Regions from separate parts of the Pseudomonas sp. E315 genome, predicted to be linked through region 1. Evidence: predicted binding sites of a transcription regulator. Region 1 holds the regulator's gene; the other holds the start of a gene.
What was found. The regulator FliA, encoded in region 1, starts transcription of late flagellar genes. The targets are predictions, from matches to a motif close to CTAAAGTTTNNNNNNNNNNNGCCGNTAA.
Positions count from the first base shown of each region.

Region 2: a site for FliA is predicted at 4,280-4,307, ahead of flgM (flagellar biosynthesis anti-sigma factor FlgM). Genes of this name have one in related genera too.

Region 1 is NZ_JBUZPJ010000001.1:87,407-99,022, forward strand. Features, by position in the region: gene flhB (flagellar biosynthesis protein FlhB) at 1-567, shown strand, start outside; gene ACZRJQ_RS00440 (hypothetical protein) at 677-1,246, shown strand; gene ACZRJQ_RS00445 (REP-associated tyrosine transposase) at 1,369-1,827, opposite strand; gene flhA (flagellar biosynthesis protein FlhA) at 2,071-4,200, shown strand; gene flhF (flagellar biosynthesis protein FlhF) at 4,211-5,524, shown strand; gene fleN (flagellar synthesis regulator FleN) at 5,644-6,477, shown strand; gene fliA (RNA polymerase sigma factor FliA) at 6,474-7,214, shown strand; gene ACZRJQ_RS00470 (chemotaxis response regulator CheY) at 7,418-7,789, shown strand; gene ACZRJQ_RS00475 (protein phosphatase CheZ) at 7,811-8,599, shown strand; gene ACZRJQ_RS00480 (chemotaxis protein CheA) at 8,665-10,869, shown strand; gene ACZRJQ_RS00485 (protein-glutamate methylesterase/protein-glutamine glutaminase) at 10,919-11,616, shown strand, end outside.
Region 2 is NZ_JBUZPJ010000022.1:15,481-27,096, forward strand. Features, by position in the region: gene flgD (flagellar hook assembly protein FlgD) at 1-399, opposite strand, end outside; gene flgC (flagellar basal body rod protein FlgC) at 415-858, opposite strand; gene flgB (flagellar basal body rod protein FlgB) at 862-1,269, opposite strand; gene cheR (protein-glutamate O-methyltransferase CheR) at 1,538-2,365, opposite strand; gene ACZRJQ_RS21275 (chemotaxis protein CheV) at 2,411-3,343, opposite strand; gene flgA (flagellar basal body P-ring formation chaperone FlgA) at 3,422-4,192, shown strand; gene flgM (flagellar biosynthesis anti-sigma factor FlgM) at 4,344-4,670, shown strand; gene ACZRJQ_RS21290 (flagella synthesis protein FlgN) at 4,719-5,186, shown strand; gene ACZRJQ_RS21295 (flagellar brake protein) at 5,277-6,017, shown strand; gene ACZRJQ_RS21300 (MFS transporter) at 6,068-7,384, opposite strand; gene ACZRJQ_RS21305 (glutamine synthetase family protein) at 7,478-8,719, opposite strand; gene ACZRJQ_RS21310 (histidine-type phosphatase) at 9,056-10,366, shown strand; gene ACZRJQ_RS21315 (DUF2971 domain-containing protein) at 10,552-10,731, opposite strand; tRNA gene ACZRJQ_RS21320 (tRNA-Arg) at 11,127-11,203, opposite strand.

The sequences.
Region 1 (11,616 bases):
GTGGCCTGGAGCGCGTTGTGGATGGCCTGCGGGTTGATTTTGATCGCGGCGGTGGACGTGCCGGTGCAGTTGTGGGAAAGCCACAAAAAGCTGCTGATGACCAAGCAGGAAGTGCGCGACGAACACAAGGATCAAGAGGGGCGGCCCGAGGTCAAGCAGCGCATTCGTCAATTGCAGCGCGACATGTCACAACGTCGCATGATGAGCGCCATTCCCGACGCCGATGTGATCATCACCAACCCGACCCACTACGCCGTGGCCCTCAAGTACGACCCTGAGAAAGGTGCCGCCCCCATGTTGCTGGCCAAGGGCAGCGACTTTTTGGCGTTAAAAATTCGAGAAATTGGCGCCAAGCACGACATCCTACTGCTTGAGTCCCCTGCGTTGGCGCGTTCGATCTACTACTCCACTGAGCTGGAGCAGGAAATTCCTGCCGGCTTGTATCTGGCTGTGGCGCAGGTATTGGCCTACGTGTACCAGATTCGCCAACATCAGGCGGGCAAAGGCAAGCGGCCAGATCCGCTCAAAGACCTGCCGATCCCGCCGGATTTAAGGCGTGATGAGTGAGGCTTGGGCTGGCGTACTGTCACTGTTGCCAGTAGAGGCTTCGCGTAAATCTGCTTAACTTGGGTAGCGGCTGTCATTTTGGCTCGCGGCCAGGCAATGGAGATTCGCGATGTCGATCGAGTTAACCCTTATCCCCCAAGGCTCGGCCAGCACTTACGCATTGAGTGACTCGCGGTCTATTGCGTGTGTTGATCTGGAGAGCCCATTTACGACCTTTCCAGTGCTGGATGGCACCTTTGCAATCTTTTGGCTGGATCAGTTGCAAGGTCAGCAGGTGATTGGTTTTGGTAATCAGGGTTCTAACTTGTTGGCGTTGATTGCGCTGCCCACCGTGCCTGAGGGCAGTGGGCATGCGCAGTATTACGACGCAATCATGGAGCGCTGCCATAAAGAGCGTGATTCGATTTTGTCTTTTATGCGCAAATCCTTGAGTTTTGAGGGGATTAATGGGCGTTGTGTGCGCAGTTTTATTTTGTACAAGTTGGTGCGCCAGTTGCAGTTGGCCAGCATACCGGTGTGGGAAGACCGTGTGCGGGCAGGGGATGGGCGGTGTGGGCAGATTTTGATTGGTGGGCGCGGGTCGCCTCGTTATGAGCCTAATCGCAGGATTGATGTGGCGTTTGAGTCCAGTAGTAATGCGTGTTTGGTGATTGATTTAGGGGAGTGGCGCTGGAATTAGTTTTGGTGTTTTGAGTGGCGGGGGGGGGTATACCCGTTTGAAAATCACCTAAGTTGGAGCTGCCGCAGGCTGCGATCTTTAACAATCAATAGATCGCAGCCTTCGGCAGCTCCTACCCGCGATCACAGCCACACGGCATCCCACAAGGGGTAGTCACCAATTTTGCTCACGAGCCCGGCGCGGATTGGGTTCATGACGATATACCGGGCGAGCGCTTTCAAATCGTCTTCGCGGCGCAAGCCTCTGTCGTGATAGCCCCGCTGCCAAATGCGCGTACTCAGGCCTGATCGCATGTTCAAGGCTTTGCTGCTGCGCGATTTGACGCGGCACATCAGTTCGGCCAGCGTGCCTTTGTTCAGTTGAATCAACCAGTGGAAATGATCAGGCATGACGACCCATGCTAGTGAGGTGACCAGCCCTGCGTCATGTGCTTGCCGAAATTGTTCGGCCACTAAGCGGCCAGTAGGCCAGTCGACAAAAAGAGGGGTTCGCTGATCGACCACTGATGTCAGCAGGTAAATCTGATTGGGCTCTGATGAGCGTCCCTTGCGTAATCGGCAGCTGCTCGCACTGATTGGCATTCCATTACCTGCTATTGGCTAGACGCTGCAAATCATAGTGCGGCGCTTTTGCGCAGGCCGATCAGAACATGGTCTTTATATTTCAATGAGCCTTCAGAGCGCCGCCCCGGCATCCCCAGCCTGTGACAAAGGCTCTGCCCACACAGAAATATGGCCATTTGCCAAAGTTGGAAGGTTTCTTGCAATGGCAGGCTCCACGGCGCATATGGCGTCAAAAGTTTGCTAAAGGTTTGTGCAATGTCATTGGATCGCTCTCAGTTAATCAACGGTGCACGCAACGGTCTGGCCGGTTTGGGTCAGGGGCAGTTGGGCGTGCCGCTGTTGCTGCTGGTCATGCTGGCCATGATGATGTTGCCAATCCCGGCGTTTTTGTTAGACGTGTTTTTCACGTTTAACATTGCGCTGTCGATTGTGGTGTTGCTGGTGTGCGTCTATGCCCTGCGCCCACTGGATTTCGCGGTATTCCCGACCATTTTGCTGGTCGCAACCTTGATGCGTCTGGCGCTAAACGTGGCTTCGACCCGGGTGGTGATGCTTCACGGGCAAGAAGGGCACGCCGCCGCCGGTAAGGTGATTCAGGCCTTCGGTGAGGTCGTGATCGGCGGCAACTACGTGGTCGGTATCGTTGTGTTCGCGATTTTGATGATCATCAACTTCGTGGTGGTCACCAAGGGCGCGGGGCGTATTTCTGAGGTGAGCGCGCGTTTCACCCTCGATGCCATGCCAGGTAAGCAAATGGCAATCGACGCCGATTTGAACGCCGGTTTGATCGATCAGAACCAAGCCAAGGCCCGTCGTCAGGACGTCGCCCAAGAGGCTGAGTTTTACGGGTCGATGGACGGTGCCAGCAAGTTTGTGCGCGGTGACGCCATTGCTGGTCTGTTGATTCTGTTTATCAACCTGATTGGCGGCATGGCGGTCGGTATTTTCCAGCATGGGATGACGTTCAGTGAGGCGGGTAAGGTTTACGCGCTGCTGACGATTGGTGACGGTTTGGTGGCGCAATTGCCTTCTCTGTTGCTGTCCACTGCGGCGGCGATCATGGTGACCCGTGCTTCGGGCTCCGAAGACATGGGCAAGCAGATCAATCGCCAGATGTTCGCATCGCCTAAAGCCTTGGCAGTGTCGGCTGCCATCATGGCGGTGATGGGGATTGTGCCCGGCATGCCGCACTTTTCTTTCCTCAGTTTGGCCGCAGTTGCAGGTGGCATCGCGTACCTGATGTGGAAAAAGCAAAGCGTGGTCAAGGTGCAGGCGCTGCAAGAGGTGCAACGCCAGCAAGAAATGCTGCCTTCGCCCGCTCGTGCTCAAGAAACCAAAGAGCTGGGTTGGGATGACGTCACGCCTATCGACATGATCGGTCTGGAAGTGGGTTATCGCTTGATCCCGCTGGTGGATCGTAATCAAGGCGGTCAGCTATTGGCGCGGATCAAGGGCGTACGCAAAAAGCTGTCCCAGGACTTGGGCTTTTTGATGCCGACGGTTCACATTCGCGACAACCTCGATTTGGCCCCTAGCGCTTATCGCCTGACCCTGATGGGGGTGATTTTGGCTGAAGCAGAGATTTACCCCGACCGCGAGCTGGCGATTAACCCCGGTCAGGTATTCGGCACGTTGAACGGAATTACGGCCAAAGACCCGGCCTTTGGTCTGGAAGCAGTGTGGATTGAAGTCAGTCAGCGCAGTCAGGCGCAATCCTTGGGCTATACCGTGGTGGATGCCAGCACTGTGGTAGCCACTCACTTGAACCAGATTTTGTACAAACACTCCCATGAGCTGATTGGTCATGAAGAAGTGCAGCAATTGATGCAATTGCTGGCCAAGGCTTCGCCCAAGTTGGCTGAAGAGTTGGTGCCGGGTGTGTTGACGTTGTCGCAACTGCTGAAAGTGTTGCAAGCGTTGTTGGCCGAGCAGGTGCCAGTACGCGACATTCGTAGTATTGCCGAAGCCGTCGCCAACAATGCTCACAAGAGTCAAGATACTGCCGCTTTGGTTGCCGCGGTGCGGGTCGGGCTCTCGCGTGCAATCGTGCAAAGCATTGTAGGCGTTGAGTCTGAGCTGCCAGTTATCACGCTGGAGCCAAGGTTGGAACAGATTTTGCTCAATAGTCTGCAGAAGGCAGGACAAGGTCAGGAAGAGGGCGTTCTGCTGGAGCCGAGCATGGCTGAAAAGCTACAACGTTCGCTGATCGACGCGGCCCAACGTCAAGAAATGCAAGGCAATCCGGTGATCTTGTTGGTAGCCGGCCCGGTACGCGCGATGCTTTCGCGGTTTGGACGCTTGGCGGTGCCAAACCTGCATGTGCTGGCGTACCAGGAAATACCTGATAACAAACAAGTCACCATCGTTGCGACAGTAGGCCCTAACGGCTGAGGTTTGGTTTATGCAAGTGAAGCGTTTTTTTGCCGCCGATATGCGTCAGGCCATGAAACTGGTTCGTGATGAGCTGGGGGCTGATGCCGCCATTATTGGTAACCGCCGCATTGCAGGCGGTGTTGAATTGACGGCTGCGCTGGACTACAAACTGTCCGCGCTGGCCCCGCGTGTGCCAAACATTGAACTTGAAGAAGAGCTGCGCAAGACCCAATCGCGCATTGTTTCGGCTCAGGCCGAGCTGAGCCTGCGCGGTGAAGGCGATGCTGAAGTCAGTCGCCAGCTGTTTGCCGGCTTGCCGCTGACCGCCGCCGAGCCGTTGATTGAGCCAACCTTTGAAGAACCGCCGCGCCCAGCGCCCAGCGTTGCACCGTCGATGGATCAGCGCGCTTTTGACACCATGCGCTTTGAGCTCAATGGCTTGCGTGAGTTGCTAGAGGTTCAGTTGGGGTCGCTGGCCTGGAATCAGCTACAAGGCAGCAAGCCTGCACAAGCTAACTTGTGGCGCCGCTTGCAGCGCATTGGGTTGTCGGGGCCGCTGTCTCGTGACTTGCTTGAGCAAGTCGCCGAAATTGAAGAGCCGCGTCAAGCCTGGCGCATGTTGTTGGCGCATTTGGCGCGAATGATTGCCACCCCGGAACTTGAACCGCTGGAAGAGGGCGGCGTCATTGCGATGGTCGGCCCGGCGGGTATGGGCAAGACCACCACGCTGGCCAAGCTGGCCGCGCGTTACGTGCTCAAATACGGCGCGCAGAATATCGCCTTGGTGAGCATGGACAGCTATCGGATTGGCGCGCAGGAGCAGCTCAAAACGTTGGGCCGCATCTTGAATGTGCCGGTGACTCACGTCGCGCCGGGTCAGTCTTTGGGCCAAACCCTTGAGCCGTTGGTGCGCAAGCGTGTGGTGCTGGTTGACACGGCGGGCTTGCAAGCCAGCGACCCGGCGTTGCGTCTGCAACTCGAAAGCCTTGCCGGGCGCGGTATTAAAGCCAAGAACTATTTGGTATTGGCCACCACCAGCCAAAAGCAGGTGTTAACGGCTGCATATCACAGCTACAAACGGTGTGGGTTGGCCGGTTGCATTCTGACAAAACTGGATGAAACCGCCAGCCTGGGTGAAGTGCTGAGTTTGGCGATCAGTCATGAGCTGCCGGTGGCCTACCTGACCGACGGCCCGCGTATCCCGGATGATCTTCACTTGCCGCGTCGTCACCAATTGGTGAGCCGTGCGGTCAGTGTGCAAATGCAGGAAGAGCCAAGCGAAGAAGCTATGGCCGATATGTTTGCTGATATTTATCACAGCCCCTCCAAACGAGTCGGCTGAGCGAGTAATGATTACGTTGCAATGTACCTACATTGATGGCCTGCAAGGTTTTGTTCCAGTGCGGAACGCGCAGCCAACCTCTGTAGCCGCGTCTAAGTAAGACAAGGTAAAGAAAGATCATGGGCAGCATGCATCCCGTACAGGTGATCGCAGTGACCGGCGGCAAGGGTGGCGTCGGTAAAACTAACGTTTCAGTCAACTTGTCGCTGGCTCTTGCCGAGCTGGGCAGACGAGTCATGTTGCTGGACGCTGACCTTGGGTTGGCTAACGTCGACGTCTTGCTGGGACTGACCCCAAAATTTACCCTGGCCGACGTGGTTGAGGGCCGTTGCGAGCTGCGCGATGTGTTGCTGCAAGGCCCCGGCGGTATTCGTATCGTGCCGGCGGCTTCGGGCACTCAGAGCATGGTGCACCTGAGTTCGGCGCAGCACGCCGGTCTGGTTCAGGCCTTTAGTGACATCGGCGACAACCTGGACGTGCTGGTGATTGACACCGCTGCCGGGATTGGTGATTCAGTGGTGAGTTTTGTGCGCGCCGCCCAAGAAGTGTTGCTGGTGGTGTGTGACGAACCGACCTCCATTACCGATGCTTATGCGCTGATCAAACTGCTCAACCGTGACTACGGCATGAACCGCTTCCGTGTGTTGGCAAACATGGCGCAAAGCCCGCAGGAAGGCCGCAACCTGTTTGCCAAGCTGACCAAGGTGACGGACCGCTTTTTGGATGTGGCCCTGCAATATGTCGGTGCAGTGCCTTACGACGAATGTGTACGCAAAGCCGTTCAAAAACAGCGCGCTGTTTACGAAGCCTTCCCTCGCTCCAAATGCGCGCTGGCCTTCAAGGCAATTGCCCAAAAAGTTGACACTTGGCCTTTGCCTGCCAACCCACGCGGGCACTTGGAGTTCTTTGTTGAGCGACTGGTGCAGCAAACGAGTGCGGGACCGGTCTTATGACAGCCAGTGGCTATCGCATGTACAGCAAGTCGTCGCGTGACAGCCAATATGAGCTGATCGAACGTTACGCCCCTTTGGTCAAGCGTATTGCCTACCACTTGTTGGCGCGTTTGCCAGCCAGCGTGCAAGTCGAAGACTTGATCCAGGCGGGCATGATCGGCCTGCTTGAAGTGTCCACCAAGTACGACGCAACCAAAGGCGCGAGTTTCGAGACGTACGCGGGTATTCGTATCCGTGGCGCGATGCTTGATGAAGTGCGAAAGGGCGACTGGGCCCCACGCTCGGTACACCGCAATACCCGCATGGTCAGTGATGCAATCAGGGCAATTGAAGCAAAAACCGGTTGTGACGCTAAAGATCACGAGGTTGCGGCCGAACTCCAGTTAAGCCTTGATGATTATTACGCGATTTTGAATGACACCCTGGGCAGCCGCCTGTTCAGTTTCGACGACCTGTTACAGGACGGCGAGCATGAAGGGCTGCACGAGGACGGCGCCAGCGCTCACCTTGAGCCTTCGCGAGACCTGGAAGACGAGCGCTTTCAGGCCGCATTGGCTGAGGCGATCGCCAATTTGCCGGAGCGTGAGCGACTGGTATTGGCGCTGTACTACGACGAAGAGCTGAACCTCAAAGAAATCGGTGAGGTTCTGGGTGTCAGCGAATCGCGAGTCAGCCAGTTGCATAGCCAATGTGCGGCGCGTTTGCGCGGGCGTTTGGCGGAATGGCGAGCACGCTGATACCGGTAGGTTTTGAATTTATGTAGGAGCGAGCGTGCTCGCGATGAAAGTCGATGCGTGTTGATTGATACGCCGTGTCGCCTGCATCGCGAGCACGCTCGCTCCTACGGGTTTTAACGTGGCATGTATACCGAATTGATTGAATGGCGCGCCCAGGTGCTGAGCGCGTTTAAGACTGCTTGGAGGTCGAATTGGACAAGAACATGAAAATCCTCATCGTTGATGATTTCTCAACGATGCGGCGGATCATTAAAAACCTGCTGCGTGACCTTGGGTTCACCAACACGGTGGAAGCAGATGACGGCACAACAGCGTTGCCGATCCTCAATCAGGGGCATATCGACTTTCTGGTGACTGACTGGAACATGCCGGGCATGACCGGTATTGACCTGCTGCGCCACGTGCGTGCCGACGAAAAACTCAAGCACTTGCCCGTGCTGATGGTGACGGCTGAAGCCAAGCGCGAGCAGATCATCGAAGCGGCTCAAGCCGGGGTTAACGGTTATGTCGTCAAACCGTTTACTGCCTTGGCACTCAAAGAAAAGATCGAAAAGATCTTTGAGCGCATCGGCTGATCGATTCGTCACGGGGGTGCTATGGAGCATAAAGAATCAAACCAGGGAGACTTTGAGTCGACCCTGAAGAAACATGCTCACGAATTGGTCGAAAGCCTTGAAAAAGGCCAGTTCGGCGATGCAGTGCAACTGATTCACGAACTGAACCAAACCCGCGATCGCGGTTTGTATCGGGAAGTGGGCAAATTGACGCGTGAGTTGCACAGCGCAATCGTCAATTTCCATATCGATCCGAGCACGCCGCAAGCCGAAGAAGTGTCCCAGATCACGGATGCGACCGAACGTTTGTCTTATGTTGTGCGCCTTACGGAAGCGGCCGCTAACAGGACGATGGATTTGGTGGAAAGCAGCACGCCCATCGTCAACAGTTTGGGGGCCGAGGCTAAAGCATTGAGTGCTGATTGGGGGCGTTTTATGCGCCGCGAAATCAGTGCTGAAGAGTTTCGCGAGTTAGCGAGGCGTGTTGACGGTTTTCTGACACGTAGCGAAGAAGAAAGCCACATTGTGGCCAGTAATCTGAACGACATCCTGTTGGCTCAGGATTACCAGGACCTTACCGGCCAAGTCATCAAACGCGTGACGCAGTTGGTGACCGAAGTCGAAGGTAACTTGCTTAAACTCGTGCTCATGGCCAGCCAGGTCGACCGCTTTGCGGGGATCGAACATGACCGTGATGCACTGCTCGCTGAAAATAATCCGCAAAAAAACCTGACTCAGGGTGAAGGTCCGCAGATTCATGCCGATAAGCGTGATGACGTCGTGTCCGGTCAGGACGATGTAGACGATTTGCTATCCAGTTTAGGTTTCTAGGTTTCGAGTAGGCGTGCGGGCAGTGTTGCCCGACGCTCAAAGACCTTATTTCAAGGAGCACCTACATGAGCTTCGGCGCCGATGAAGAAATCCTTCAGGATTTCCTGGTTGAAGCCGGCGAGATTCTAGAGCAACTGTCCGAACAACTGGTCGAGCTTGAAAGCCGCCCAGATGACGCTGACTTGCTCAATGCAATTTTTCGCGGTTTTCACACTGTAAAAGGGGGCGCCGGCTTCCTCCAGCTCAATGAGTTGGTGGAGTGCTGTCACATCGCCGAGAACGTGTTCGACATCCTGCGCAAGGGTGAACGACGGGTCGACTCCGAGCTGATGGACGTGGTCCTTGAAGCCCTGGACGCTGTAAACGGTATGTTCAGCGAAGTGCGTGAGCGCAGCCCAATCACGGCCGCGACGCCTGAATTGTTGGCAGCGCTGGCACGCTTGGCCGAGCCTGCGTCTGCTCAGCCGGTTGAAGTGGCACAACCAACGCCTGAACCAGTTGCTCAGGCGCCTGTTGCCAGTGAAGGCGGTGATATCACCGATAACGAATTTGAACTGCTGCTGGACTCGCTCAATGCGGTCAAAGCAGCCGCGGCCGCACCTGTTCAGCCCGCAGCCGTCGCGGCGACGGGTAGCGACGAAATAACCGATGCCGAGTTTGAGTCGTTGCTCGACCAATTGCACGGCAAAGGCCAGTTTGCACCTGATGCTGTGGCTTCAGCGGCCCCCGTCAGTGAAGCTGCCCCGGCCGCTGCGGCCAGCAATGACATTACAGACGACGAATTCGAAGCCTTGCTTGATCAGTTGCACGGCAAGGGCTCGTTCAGCGCTGATGCGCTGGACACCTCTGCGCCAGAAGCTTCGACCCCACCCGCAGCTGGCAAGGGCGAGCTGATCAGCGACCATGAATTCGAATCGCTGCTTGATGAGCTGCATGGCAAAGGCAAGTTTTCTGCCGAAAGCCCGGTGGTTGCGGCAACTGCCGCTGCAGCCCCGGCAGCTGTAGCAACTCCGGTAGCGAAAAAGGCTGAAGCTGCAGCCCCGCGTCCGGCCCCGGCCCGCGCACCGGCTGCACACCCTGACAAACCGGTCGCCTCCGAAGCCGAAACCACTGTGCGGGTTGACACTGCGCGCCTCGACGAAATCATGAACATGGTGGGCGAGTTGGTGTTGGTGCGTAACCGTTTGGTGCGTCTGGGGCTTAACAGCAGCGACGAGGCCATGTCCAAGGCGGTGTCCAACCTTGACGTGGTGACCGCAGATCTGCAAACCGCGGTGATGAAAACCCGCATGCAGCCGATCAAGAAAGTCTTTGGTCGCTTCCCGCGTTTGGTTCGCGACTTGGCGCGTCAACTGAAAAAAGAAATCAACCTGGAACTGGTAGGCGAAGAAACAGACCTGGACAAAAACCTGGTCGAGGCTTTGGCCGATCCGCTGGTCCACTTGGTGCGTAACGCGGTCGACCACGGGTGCGAAACCCCGGAAGAGCGTGAAGCCGCCGGTAAGTCCCGTTGCGGCCGCGTCATTCTGTCCGCTGAGCAAGAAGGCGACCATATCCTGCTGTCGATCTCTGACGACGGCAAGGGCATGGATGCGAATGTGCTGCGTGGCATCGCGGTCAAAAAAGGCTTGATGGACAAGGACGCTGCTGACCGCTTGAGCGAGTCCGACTGCTACAACCTGATTTTTGCGCCGGGCTTCTCGACTAAAACCGAGATTTCTGACGTGTCGGGTCGTGGTGTGGGCATGGACGTGGTGAAAACCAAAATCGCCCAGCTCAATGGCTCGCTCAATATTTACTCGACCTTGGGCCAAGGCTCGAAGATCGTGATCAAGGTGCCGCTGACACTGGCGATCATGCCGACGCTGATGGTGATGCTGGGCAATCAGGCGTTTGCGTTCCCACTGGTCAACGTAAACGAAATCTTCCACCTCGACCTGTCGCGCACCAACGTGGTGGACGGTCAGGAAGTGGTGATCGTGCGCGATAAAGCGCTGCCTTTGTTCTACCTCAAGCGCTGGTTGGTGGCGTCTGCCGCCCATGAAGAACAGCGTGAAGGGCATGTGGTGATTCTTTCGGTGGGCACTCAGCGCATCGGCTTTGTGGTCGATCAGTTGGTTGGTCAAGAAGAAGTGGTCATCAAACCGTTGGGCAAAATGCTTCAGGGCACGCCGGGCATGTCGGGAGCCACCATTACAGGTGATGGCCGTATTGCCTTGATTTTGGATGTTCCGAGCATGCTCAAGCGCTACGCCGCACGGCGTATTTGATTCTGGTGGAGCGGGGCGGTTGCGCCTCGCGCTGCCTAACGGAGTGTTTATGGTAGTCAAGGTTTTGGTGGTGGACGATTCGGGCTTTTTCCGCCGCCGTCTCACGGAAATTCTATCGTCTGATCCGACGATTCAAGTGATCGGCACCGCTACCAACGGCAAGGAGGCCATTGATCAGGCGCTGGCGCTCAAGCCAGACGTGATCACTATGGACTACGAGATGCCAATGATGGATGGCATCACGGCAGTGCGGCACATCATGCAGCGCAGCCCGACCCCCGTGCTGATGTTCTCCTCGCTCACACACGAAGGTGCTCGCGTTACGCTGGATGCACTGGACGCTGGGGCTGTGGATTTTCTGCCGAAAAACTTCGAAGACATCTCGCGTAACCCCGAGAAGGTCAAGCAATTACTGTGCGAAAAAGTACACAGCATTTCGCGCAGCAATCGGCGTGTTTCCAGCTACAGCGCGCCACAGCCGCCAGCAGCGCCGCAGCCTGTGGCAGCGCCTGTTACGAACAGTTTTGCCACGCCAACGCCGCCTGCTCCTCGCACCACGCCAATTGCCAGCCGTAGCGCACCCGTTGCTGCAGCCACGTCGCCTGCGCCAAAGCGCAAGGCCTACAAGTTGGTGGCCATTGGTACTTCAACCGGCGGGCCTGTGGCCCTGCAACGTGTGCTGACTCAATTGCCGGGCAACTTCCCTGCGCCGATTGTGTTGGTGCAACACATGCCGGCTGCCTTCAC
Region 2 (11,616 bases), on a different contig from region 1:
GGTGCCATTGAATGGCTTCTCGCTGGCGGGATCGACGTAGGCTTCGTTGGTTTGCACAATCACCGAGCGCCCTACCAACGACGAGGCTTGCAACGCTTGTGAGGACTGCAGTCCACCCGTGATGGCGTTTACCGAGTCATTGAGCGTGGTAATGCCTTCCAAACTGCTGAACTGCGCCAACTGGGCGACGAACGCCGTGTTGTCTTGCGGGTCCAGCGGGTTTTGGTTTTTCAACTGGGTGACCAGCAATTGCAAGAAGGCATCTTTGCCCAGCGAATTGCTGCTGCCCGCAACGGCCTTGGACGCCGCCGCCAAACTGTTGTCAGTGGTCGCAGTCTGGGCAGAGTTGGCAAGTACCTGATTAAGGGTCAGGCTGCTGGTGGAATCGGTCACACTCATTTGCGTTGCCCCTTATCACTGACCGAGGGTCAGTACCTTCTGCATCATGGTTTTGGCGGTGTTCATCATTTCGGCATTGGTCTGGAACGAACGACTGGCAGAAATCATGTCGGCCATTTCTTCAACCACGTTGACGTTGGGGTAGTAGACATAGCCCTTGGCGTCGGCAGAAGGATGGTTAGGCTCGTAACGGGCCTCAAGGTTGCTTTGATCTTCAACCACGCCGAGTACTTGGACGCCTTGGCCTGCTGCGTCCTGGTTCTGGAACAGCGAATCGCCAGTACCGTTTTGCGCGCCCTGGAACATGGTGGCGAATACCGGGTGACGTGCGCGGTAGGTCTGATCAATGCTCGAAGAGACTGTTTCGGCGTTGGCGATGTTACTGGCAACGGTGTTCAGGCGAGTGGTCTGGGCACTCATGCCGCTACCGGCAATATTGAAAACACTGGCTAGAGACATGAATTACTCTCCGCGCAGGGCTGATACCAGCCCTTTGAATTTGCTGTTGAGCAGGGTGAAGCTGGCCTGGAAGTTGACCGCATTCTCTGCGTAGTTTGATTGCTCCAATTGAGCATCCACGGTGTTCTGGTCGATTGACGGCTGCATCGGCGTGCGATACATCAGCGATTCGTCGCCATTGCTCAGGCCTTGGGCTTCGATATGGCGGCTGTTGGTCTTGTTCAAAGCAAAGGTGCCGTTCTGATTTTTGTCGTTCTGGGCAGCGAGCACAGAAGCAAAATCCAGATCCCGAGCCTTGTAGTTCGGGGTGTCGGCGTTGGCGATATTGTTCGCCAGGACTTCAGCGCGCTGGGCGCGAAAGCCAAGGGCTTGCTCATGGATACCGAGCGCTTTATCGAAGCTGATGCTCATGTCGGGAAACCTTTGTGGGCTGACCTGAGGATGTGGCTCAGGTTTTACATGGCTTGAGTAGAGCAAACCCCGTGCCAGTTTTACTGCGCCCGTATTTCAAGGCTCTGCGGGCAGACCGGCAGCTGCAATGCCAGAAAAGCGGCAATCGCTTTCCGCCGCCTGCCGCTTTTCTGCCGCTTTTGGAGTGAATGCTGTGTTTTACGCCGCCAAAAGCATAAAAAAAACGGGAGCCTTGCAGGGCTCCCGTTTGGGTATTGCTCACCATCTATTACTTGGCTTGGTAAATAATCCCGGGGCTGCACTGAACCATCTGGTAATGATCCGGCAAACCATTGAGCGCTTCCGAGGCGCCGAGAAACAAGTAACCGCCAGGCTTCAAGGTGCTGTGAATACGCAGCAGGATGTCTTTTTTCACTTCAGCAGAGAAATAGATCAGTACGTTACGGCAGAACACGATGTCGAACTTGCCCAACCCGGCGTAGCTGTCCAGCAGGTTGAAGGAGCGAAACTCAACGCGGTTCTTGATCGGCGCCTTGATCACCCAACGGCCTGGCCCTTTCGGGTCGAAGTAACGCTGCAAGCGCTCCGGCGACAGGCCGCGGCCAATGGCCAGGCTGTCGTACTCGCCGGTTTTGCAATTATTTAGCATCAACCCGGACAGATCGGTGGCGACAATTTGCACCCCCATCTTCAATTGCCCCATGTTGCTGCGCTCAAACTCATCGATAGCCATCGACAGCGAATAAGGTTCTTGCCCTGAAGAACATGCTGCCGACCAAATGCGTAAACGTTGACCCGGATTAGCCTTGATTTGCTCAGGCAGGACTTTGTTTTTCAGCACTTCAAAGGGGTAGGTATCACGAAACCACAGGGTTTCGTTGGTGGTCATTGCATCAACCACCTGCTCGCGCAGGCCACTGCGCGGCTGGCTTTGAATGCGCTGAATCAGCTCACCCAAAGACTTGATACCTTGCTGCTCCATCAGCTTGTTCAGACGGCTGGAAACAAGGTACTGCTTGTTCTCACCTAGCAAAATGCCACAGGCTTTTTCCAGGAAGACCCGGAACTGCTCAAAATCCAAATTACCCGTAGACAAATGATCCTGCCTCTTAAATCGTGTTGACCGCCAAGGGCTAAGCCCCTAGCTAAGGTCTGCTGCTTTGATCCGATCGACAACTCGGGATGCCAAGTCGTCGGGACGGAATTTTGCCAAGAAGTCATTAGCGCCAACTTTCTTGACCATTGCCTGATTGAATACCCCAGACAACGAAGTATGCAGAATGATGTGCAAATCTTTCATGCGTGGATCGCTGCGGATCTCGGCAGTGAGGGTGTAGCCGTCCATTTCCGGCATCTCGATATCCGAGATCATCATCAGAAATTCTTGCGACGGGTCTTTGCCCTCCTCCACCATTTTGCGCAGGTACTCCAGCGCTTGACGGCCATCGTTGAGCGATATCACTTCAACGCCAACCGTTTGCAGACAGCGGGCCACTTGCTTGCGGGCCACCGACGAATCGTCGACTGTCAGCACCCGCAAAGACACTGCCTTGTTTTGGGTTTCGATATCCACCACACCGTGGGAAATACTTTCCGAAGACGGCGACACCTCAGCCAAAATCTTTTCGACATCGATGATTTCGACCAGTTGATTATCCAGCCGCGTCACGGCTGTCAGGTAATGGTCACGCCCAGTCCCCTTGGGCGGCGGATGAATTTCTTCCCAGTTCATGTTGACGATACGCTCGACCGAGCGAACCAAAAAGCCCTGAGTTTTAGTGTTGTACTCGGTGATGATCACAAACGGGTTGCTCTGATCTTTCAGTGCGCCCGCGCCAGTGGCCATCGCCAGGTCGAGAATCGGGATGGTCGCACCGCGAATGCTGGCGACACCACACACGACCGGATTGGATTTTGGCATCAACGTCAGCTTGGGGCATTGCAGCACTTCCCGGACTTTGAACACGTTAATCCCATAAAGCTGTGGCCCATCCAGACGAAACAACAACAGTTCAAGGCGGTTTTGCCCGACCAGTTGAGTGCGCTGGTTAACCGAATCCATTACCCCAGCCATACTCGGCTTCCTCTGAAAAACTTTAAGTTGCGACGCACATTGCCCGCGAAACGGCACGGGCCTTGCTATTTATTCGGTATGAACGCGAAAACGACAAATTTCTGCCATAGACCGATTGTTCAGACACTGCGCCGCCATTGTCTTGGCGTCCTTGCGATTGGCTGTCTGTTCAGCGTTGGCGCACCGGCCTCGGCTGACGCTTTTACCTCTCCTGATCAGCTTATCGGCGTGACCCAAGGCTTTCTTGAATTCACTGTCGAAGACTACCTTGCCACCAGCCAAACGGAAGGGCGTTATCAGATCCAAGTCAACAACCTCGATCCACGTCTGCGTCTGGCTCATTGCGACAAGGAATTGACAGCCACCCTTGAAAGCCCAGCTCAGCCTTTAGGCCGCGTCACCGTAAGGGTACGGTGTGAGGGTAGCGCGCCTTGGACCATCTTCGTACCGGCACAGGTCAAGTTATTCCGAGATGTGGTCACTCTGACGCACCCTCTCAAGCGCGGCACCGTGATTGGTTACGACGATGTAACGCTGCGTGAGCGCGATATCAGCCTGATTAATCAAGGTTATTTGACCGCCACCGAGCTGGCAGTAGGCCAGAAGCTTGTGCGACCAGTGGTCAGTGACCAAGTGTTGACGCTCACTCATTTGGAACAAGCCGCCGCCGTGCGCAAAGGCGATCAGGTGGTTATCAACGCTCGCAGCGGCACACTAAGTGTCAAGATGCCCGGCGAAGCCTTGTCCGACGGTGGTTTGAGCGAGCAGATTCGAGTCAAGAACCTTAATTCAAAACGGGTAATCAAAGCGCGCATTACAGGCCCCGGCCAAGTTGAGGTGGCCTTGTAGGACAGTTGGCATAGACCTCTTAACTTTCCTACACTGTCGCTTGACGCAGATCAGTGCCGATTTGTATCAACCTGTGATTAAACGAGCCTAAAGTTTTTCCGGGTATGGCCGAAAACATGGCAAGCGTCCAAATACCCAGAGGTTTTTCGTTATGGTCATCGACTTCAGTCGCCTTAATAGCACTGCGCCTTTAACTGGCAGCACACGCAGCAATGCAAGCCAGGAAGCAGGCAGCGCCACGCAAGCGGCCCCTGCAAAATCGGCTGAGCAAAACAGTGTCAGCGCCCCGAGCGGGGAATCTGTACACCTGAGCAGCGAAGCTCAACAACTGAAAAAAATCAGCGACTCGTTGAGCGATCAACCCATCGTTGACAAAGGCCGCGTAGCCGAACTGAAACAAGCTATTGCCGATGGCAGTTACCAAGTCGACAGCAACCGGGTCGCCAGCAAACTGCTTAACTTGGAAGCCCAGCGCTAGGCCTCGGCCAGTGCCAGGCTTTTGGACGCTTAACCCCCAGAGCCAGCCATGCACGACACTACTTTATTGCAACTGATCAATGACGATCTTGCACCTGCTGAGCACTTGCTCGGTTTGTTGCAGGACGAAACCGTCGCCCTTCAAGGGCGCGACATGTTAGTGCTGGAGAACATTCTGGCGCGCAAACAATCGTTGATCATTTTGCTTGAGCAGCATGGCCGCAAACGCAGCGAAATACTGGCAGCCCTCGGCTTGCCAACCAATCGTAGCGGCCTTGAACAGCTCGCCAGCCACTCCAGCCTGGGCGAACAACTGCTCACCCAAAGTGAAGTGCTGAACCAACTACTCGCTCAATGCCAGGCAGCCAACGCGCTGAATGGTCAGTCGATCCAGACCCAACAGGCGATTACCGCCAATCAACTGCGCATCCTTCATGGCGGTGAAGTCCCGACGTTGTATGACGCTCGTGGTTCAACCGCGATGCTCAACAAACCTCGCGCCTTCAGCCAGGCTTGACGCTAAGCGCTCGCACTATCAAGACATGCCGCATACTGGCAAAATGCCGCCTTTGCGTGTTGTTGTAATTTGTCTGGAGATTGATGAACTGTGTCCACTGCCGAAGATGCTCCGCAGCCTCCAAAGGTATTCACCTCCGCCTTGGAAATTTCCGCCACCTTGCGGATGCTAAAAGAGAGCCATGACCCGCTGATCATCACCTTCCATGAACGCAGTCAACGCTTCCAGAGCTATTTGGTTGAAGTAGACCGCGAGAGCAATATGCTCGCCTTTGACGAAATGATCCCCCGCGATGGAGAGCGCTTTCTTGAAGCTGGCGAGCCTTTTCGTATTGAAGGCTTTCATGACGGTGTACGCATTGCCTGGGAATGCAGCACTCAACTAACCATTGAAGAAAAAGATGGCCACCGTAGCTATCACGGCGCCTTGCCGAGCGAAGTGGTGTATCACCAGCGTCGAAACGCCTTTCGCGCCGCACTCAAGTTGGCGCAACTGGTAGATGTAGAAGTAGACGGTGACAAAATCAAGTCCCCCGTCAGAGGCAAGCTGCTGGATGTGTCTGCCACAGGCTGCAAATTGCGCTTTGAGGGTGATATCAGCGAACGCCTGCAATTGGGCCAAGTCTATGAGCGCTTTGGCGCTGCCCTGCCCTTTGGCGCCATGATCACGCCTGTTGAGCTACGTTATTTGCACTTTGAAGAGCGGCTCAACATCACCTTTGCAGGCATGCGTTTTCACAACATGAGCGGTGCTGTGCAACGCCAGGTCGAACGTTTTGTGTATCAACTGCAACGTGACGCACGACGCTTCGACAAAGACGACGATTATTGACCTGTAAACGGTAGCGCAGGCCGCGATCCAATCGCAGCCTGCGCCAGTCGTTACAGAGGTTTGGTTTCAGCGTCGGTATCCACCACTTCAGGGTCGGGCTCCACACTGGCTTGCATCTGATCCTGCACCACTTGCTCATCAACCCTGGGGTCAAGCGCAGCCACCAGCGGCGAGCTGGACATGCTGTCCGGCATTGCCACGTGATGCAGCGGTGCATCGTCGACCTGATGCAAGTTGGTGACCGCATTGGGTCGAATACGCCACACCAGCACCACACTGGCCAGACTGAAAAACGCGTAAAGCATTTGACTGCCCAACACCTTCATCAACACCCCGGCCACCAGCGGCCCGATGCTGGCACCTACTCCGTAGGTCACTAACAGCATGGCCGTCAGTGAGACTCGGCGCTCTGCTTCAATGTGGTCATTGGCAAATGCCACCGCCAACGGGTAGATGCAAAACTGCAGCAAAGCACTCAGACAGCCCGCCACAAACAGCACTTCGAGCGGCACCGAAGGCAAGATTGCCAGTGGCAATGAAACCACTGCCATCATCAGCGCGAAAATACGAATCAGCAGCGGACGGTCATACCGATCCGACAGCCAGCCCAGCGGCCACTGTGCCAGCAAGCCAGCGAAAATGCAGCAGCCCATGTACAAACCAACCAGCTCCGTCGAAAGCCCTTGCTGAGAGGCATAAAGCGGCGCCAAGCCATAAAACGAGCCCACCAACAAGCCTGCTCCCAGCACTGCCACCAGCGATTGCGGGACGCGCTTGATAAAAAACTTTGGATCCATCGGTGCAGGGCGCAAAGGCGCCGGGTGAATACGCCGAGTCATGGCCACTGGCACCAGACACAAGGCAAAACACAACGCCACCAGCATCAGCAACTCTGGGCCGAGTGCAGGGTGAATGACCAAAATCAGTTGACCCAGCACCAGCCCCAAGTACGAAGCAATCATGTACAGGCTGAACACCACACCACGCTGTTTGGCATCTGCCTGCTCATTGAGCCAACTTTCGATGACCATGTACTGGCACATCATCCCCAAGCCGACAATCAATCGCAGCAGCAACCACGCGGGCAACCAGTCAGTTAGACCATGACACAGCACCGCCGCGCCGACGATACCCGCACAAGTGGCATAAGCCCGAATGTGCCCGACTCTGGCAATCAGTCGGTGGCCAATTTTGCCGCCCAGCACCAGGCCAAAATAGTTGGCGGCCATCAAGGCACCAATCCACAGGCCATCGACATTGTCGGCCGCCAAACGCAGGGCAAGGTAGGTACTCAAAAGGCCTGAGCCGATCAACATCATCAGCGAGGCGAAATACAAGGCTCGAAAAGACTTCCAGATTTGGCGCATTGGCTTCCCGTGCGGCTCCTCGTGCAGACAGTCGGGCACATACCCGACCGTCACAGGTTCAAACGCTCAGCCAATAGACCGAGGTCGAAACGATTAAGCCTGAGCCGCCAACACTCGACGTTCCCAGGGCGTTATTTCGTCATAGAAACTGGTGAGTTCCAGGGTCTTGGACGCAATGTAACCTTCGATGAACTCCTTGCCGAACAGTTCCATTGCCAAGTGACTGCGTTTTAGACGCTCAAGGGCGGCATGTAAGGTACAAGGCAATGACAACGCTTCTGGCACTTGGAATTCACCTTGAATCGCAGCAGTAGGTTCCAACTGATGCTCGATGCCATGCAAACCTGCTGCCAGGCTGGCAGCAATAGCCAGATACGGGTTGGCATCGGCACCTGGCAGGCGGTTTTCGACACGTCGCGCCACTGGCGAACTGGCCGGGATGCGCAAGCCTGCAGCCCGGTTATCGTGCGACCAACAGGCATTGTTCGGCGAAGCATACGGATGGCACAGACGCTGAAAGGAGTTCACGTTAGGCGCAAACAGGGCCGTAAAGTCGGCCATGCCTGCCTGCTGCCCGCCGATAAAGTGACGGAACGTAGCGGTTGGCTGCCCCGCCTCGTCGCTGAACACGTTGCGGCCCGTGCCCAGCTCAACCACGCTTTGGTGGATGTGCATCGAGCTACCTGCCGTGTGCGCCAACGGTTTGGCCATGCACACGACTGTCAAGCCATGTTTAAGGGCCACTTCTTTAAGTAGGTGTTTAAACAAGAAGGCCTGGTCGGCCAGCAGCAACGGATCACCATGCAGCAGGTTGATCTCAAATTGGCTGACGCCCATTTCGTGCATAAAGGTGTCACGCGGCAGGCCTAACGCGGCCATGCAGGCATACACCTCACTAAAGAATGGTCGCAGCCCGTTGTTGGAGCTGATGCTGAACGCCGAGAAGCCATCTTCACGACGACCGTCCACACCTACGGGCGGTCGAAACGGCTGAGTAGGATCGGTATTGGGCGCAAACACAAAAAACTCAAGCTCAGTCGCTACCACCGGCGCGAGCCCATGAGCGGCGTAACGAGCAATCACTGTTTTGAGTTGGCCACGTGTCGACAAACGAGAGCTTTGACCCGCCAACTCATCGGCATCGCAAATAGCCAGCGCCCGTGGCGCTTCACTCCAGGGCAGGCGATGAATATGGGCAGGGTCTGGCACCAACGCTAAATCGCCATCATCACTGCCGTAGAAACGCGACTCCGGGTAACCGCCCATGATGCATTGCAGCAATACACCCCGCGCCATCTGCAACCGACGACCCTCTAAAAAACCCTCGGCGGTCATCACTTTGCCGCGCGGCACGCCATTCAAATCGGGCGTCACACATTCAATTTCATCAATACCGGCTAGTCGCTGTACGAGTGAGCCCTGGCCATCGGTCGTCATGACGCGTTCCTTGTTGTTTTATGCGAGCCGCGAACGGCGACCCGTACAAAATACGCACCACCCGTTCGCGATTTCAAGCACCGGCAAAGTAATAGAGATTCAAACCTCATTAATCTGCATGCGCCCGCATTGAAAAACCAAAACTGTCAAATTCAGCAACTAGACTCTGCGCAAATTCTGTCTGGCAAGCACACGCACGATGTTGCTTTGCACATTGTCATTTAAGGAAGAACGATGAAGCGATCTGTGGTCACCCTCCCCCACCTCCTTACCAGCCTGCTGCTGGCCTGCGCGCTCAGCCCGACGGCTTTTGCACAAAACCCGAGCAGCGATGGCTACGTGCTGGATAAAGTCGTTCAGGTCAGTCGTCACGGGGTTCGCCCACCGACTGCCTCCAATGAAAAACTGCTGACAGCCGTGACCAAACGCCAATGGCCTGTTTGGCTGGTCCCTTTCGGCAACCTGACAGGTCACGGCTATACGGGCGCAGTTGAGATGGCACGGTATCGCGGGCAAGTGCTGCGCAACGCAGGTCTGATCACACAGAGGTGCCCGGACACCAACCAATTGCTGGTACACGCCAGCCCTTTACAACGCACCAAGGCCACTGCCCAAGCCTTACTCGACGGCATGTTCCCCGGCTGCGGCTTTCAACCCACCTATGTAAAAGGCAAACAGGATGCTCTGTTTCAGGCCAATGAGATGAGCTTTGCGGCCCTTGATCCAGAAAAAGCCAAGACACAGATTCTCAAAGCCTTGGGTGGCAGTGTTGAAGCAGCTCAAGCACGCTACAAGCCCTTTGAAGAAAAGCTAAAGGAAGTCGCTTGCTTGCCCGGTGCCGACTGCCCTTACGGCACACAACCCTGGAAATTGGAGCAAAACGAAAAGGGCCGCTTTTCAATCAAAGGCTTGAGCGCGGGCGCCAACATGGGCGAAGTGTTCCGCCTTGAATACAGCCAAGGCTTACCACTCAATAAAGTGGCGTTTGGCAATGCTCGCAGCGCCGCGGAAGTCTCTAGCCTGATGGTGCTGACCAAGGCCAAGTATGACTTCCTTAACGACATTCCTTACATTGCCAGCCGCGGCGCGTCCGAGCTGATGAACCAAATATCTCTGGAACTCAAACAAGGCACCCCACTGGCAAACAAAGAGGCGCAAAGCACCCCGCCAGACGTTCCGCTGATGCTGCTGGTGGCCCACGACACCAACATTTCCTACCTGCGCACCATGCTCGGTTTTGGCTGGAAACTGGGTGACTACATCGAGAACAACATTCCGCCGGTTGGTACATTGCAGTTTGAGCGCTACAAGGAAGTCAAAACGGGCGAATACTTTCTGCGCATCGCTTTTGAGGCCCAGTCGATGGATCAAATTCGCAACTTGACTCAACTAACCGACGCAGAACAGCCCCTCAAGGCCGATTTTGAAAGCGCCAAAGACTGCCGTAAAACCAGCGTGGGCCTGCTCTGCCCACTCAAAGGCGCGCTGGTTAAAGTTGATCAGAACATCGACCCAACAGCGTTAACGCCTTACACCTTCCAATAATCTGCGGCGCTGTACTGCGGTGGGGCTTAGCGCTCCACCGTTTAAGCCTGGCGATACTTTTTCACACTGTATTCAAACGACTTCTGACTACAGGGCTCATCACAATCGGTTCAAATCAGCATGATCAATCAAACATCAGCCCGTTTATTTCATCACTGGTATGTTTATTAACATCAAACTCAGCATTAAAAGAGTGCAAGCCTGTATTTAATAAGCGCCGAGAATCTGCCCGTCATCACCTCATGGCCGTAAATACATTTTTCGAGGCGGAAACCATTTGATTCGCAAAATTTTTTCACTGCATGAAAATCGAATCCTAAGCAGTAACCGCTACTGCTTGGGCAATTACCACGCCACTGACTCAAAAAATCAGGAGTTTCACTGAGTCAAGCTACGTAAAGGTCGTCAGTTGATAACGACTCCAAGCGAGTACGAAGCTCCCACCCGAAGACCTCAAAGATAGCCGCTATCATACAAATTACTTGCTATGCGCTTAGCGAAATCGAGAGCGTGGGGAAACGCTGCCGAGTTGTATAAAAGTGAGTCTGAGTAACCCGCATTTTTTGACCGCCGAGAAGGCCAATCAAACCACCTTGTTTCGTGTATTGGTAAAGCGTATCCATACCTTCCCTGATATGTATTGCGAAAAAGCCCCACCAGGAAAACCTGAGCGGGGCTCATTCTTTTGCGTCTTGCTGTCATCCTGCCGTCACAGAAGAGTCAGTCATAACGCTGAATAGGCTGGAAGCCTTAAAAAATATGGTGTCCCAGGCGGGGTTCGAACCTGCAGCCTTCCCCTTAGGAGGGGGATGCTCTATCCAATTGAGCTACTGAGACAAAAACGGTACATCGATCGTTAGCGTTTCACGCAAACGACGGCGTGCATGTTAACGGCCATGCCTGAGTTTGTCATGTCGTCCTTAGGCTTTTTAGCTGTCAGTTGTTGCTAGCAAGCCAGCGCAGCAAAGACGTCTCTCAGCGCCTCAACTCGCTCTCACACACATTTATGTCAGTGGCGAAAGCAGCCCCACTAGAGTCAATGCTGTTTGCTCACGGCCATTGAACTCATGCAGCCACCACGCGTTATCGTTGACGTCCTTCACGACCAAGCTCGCTACAGCAGGTTCTGCTGGCTTAAGTGATCAGCATTGAACTCACGAGACCTGCTAGTTTCTTGCATCGTGCAATTTGCACTAGCCCAAAAAGCCATCATTGCAATTTGCAACTCCATCACGCCTTAAATTGTGAGC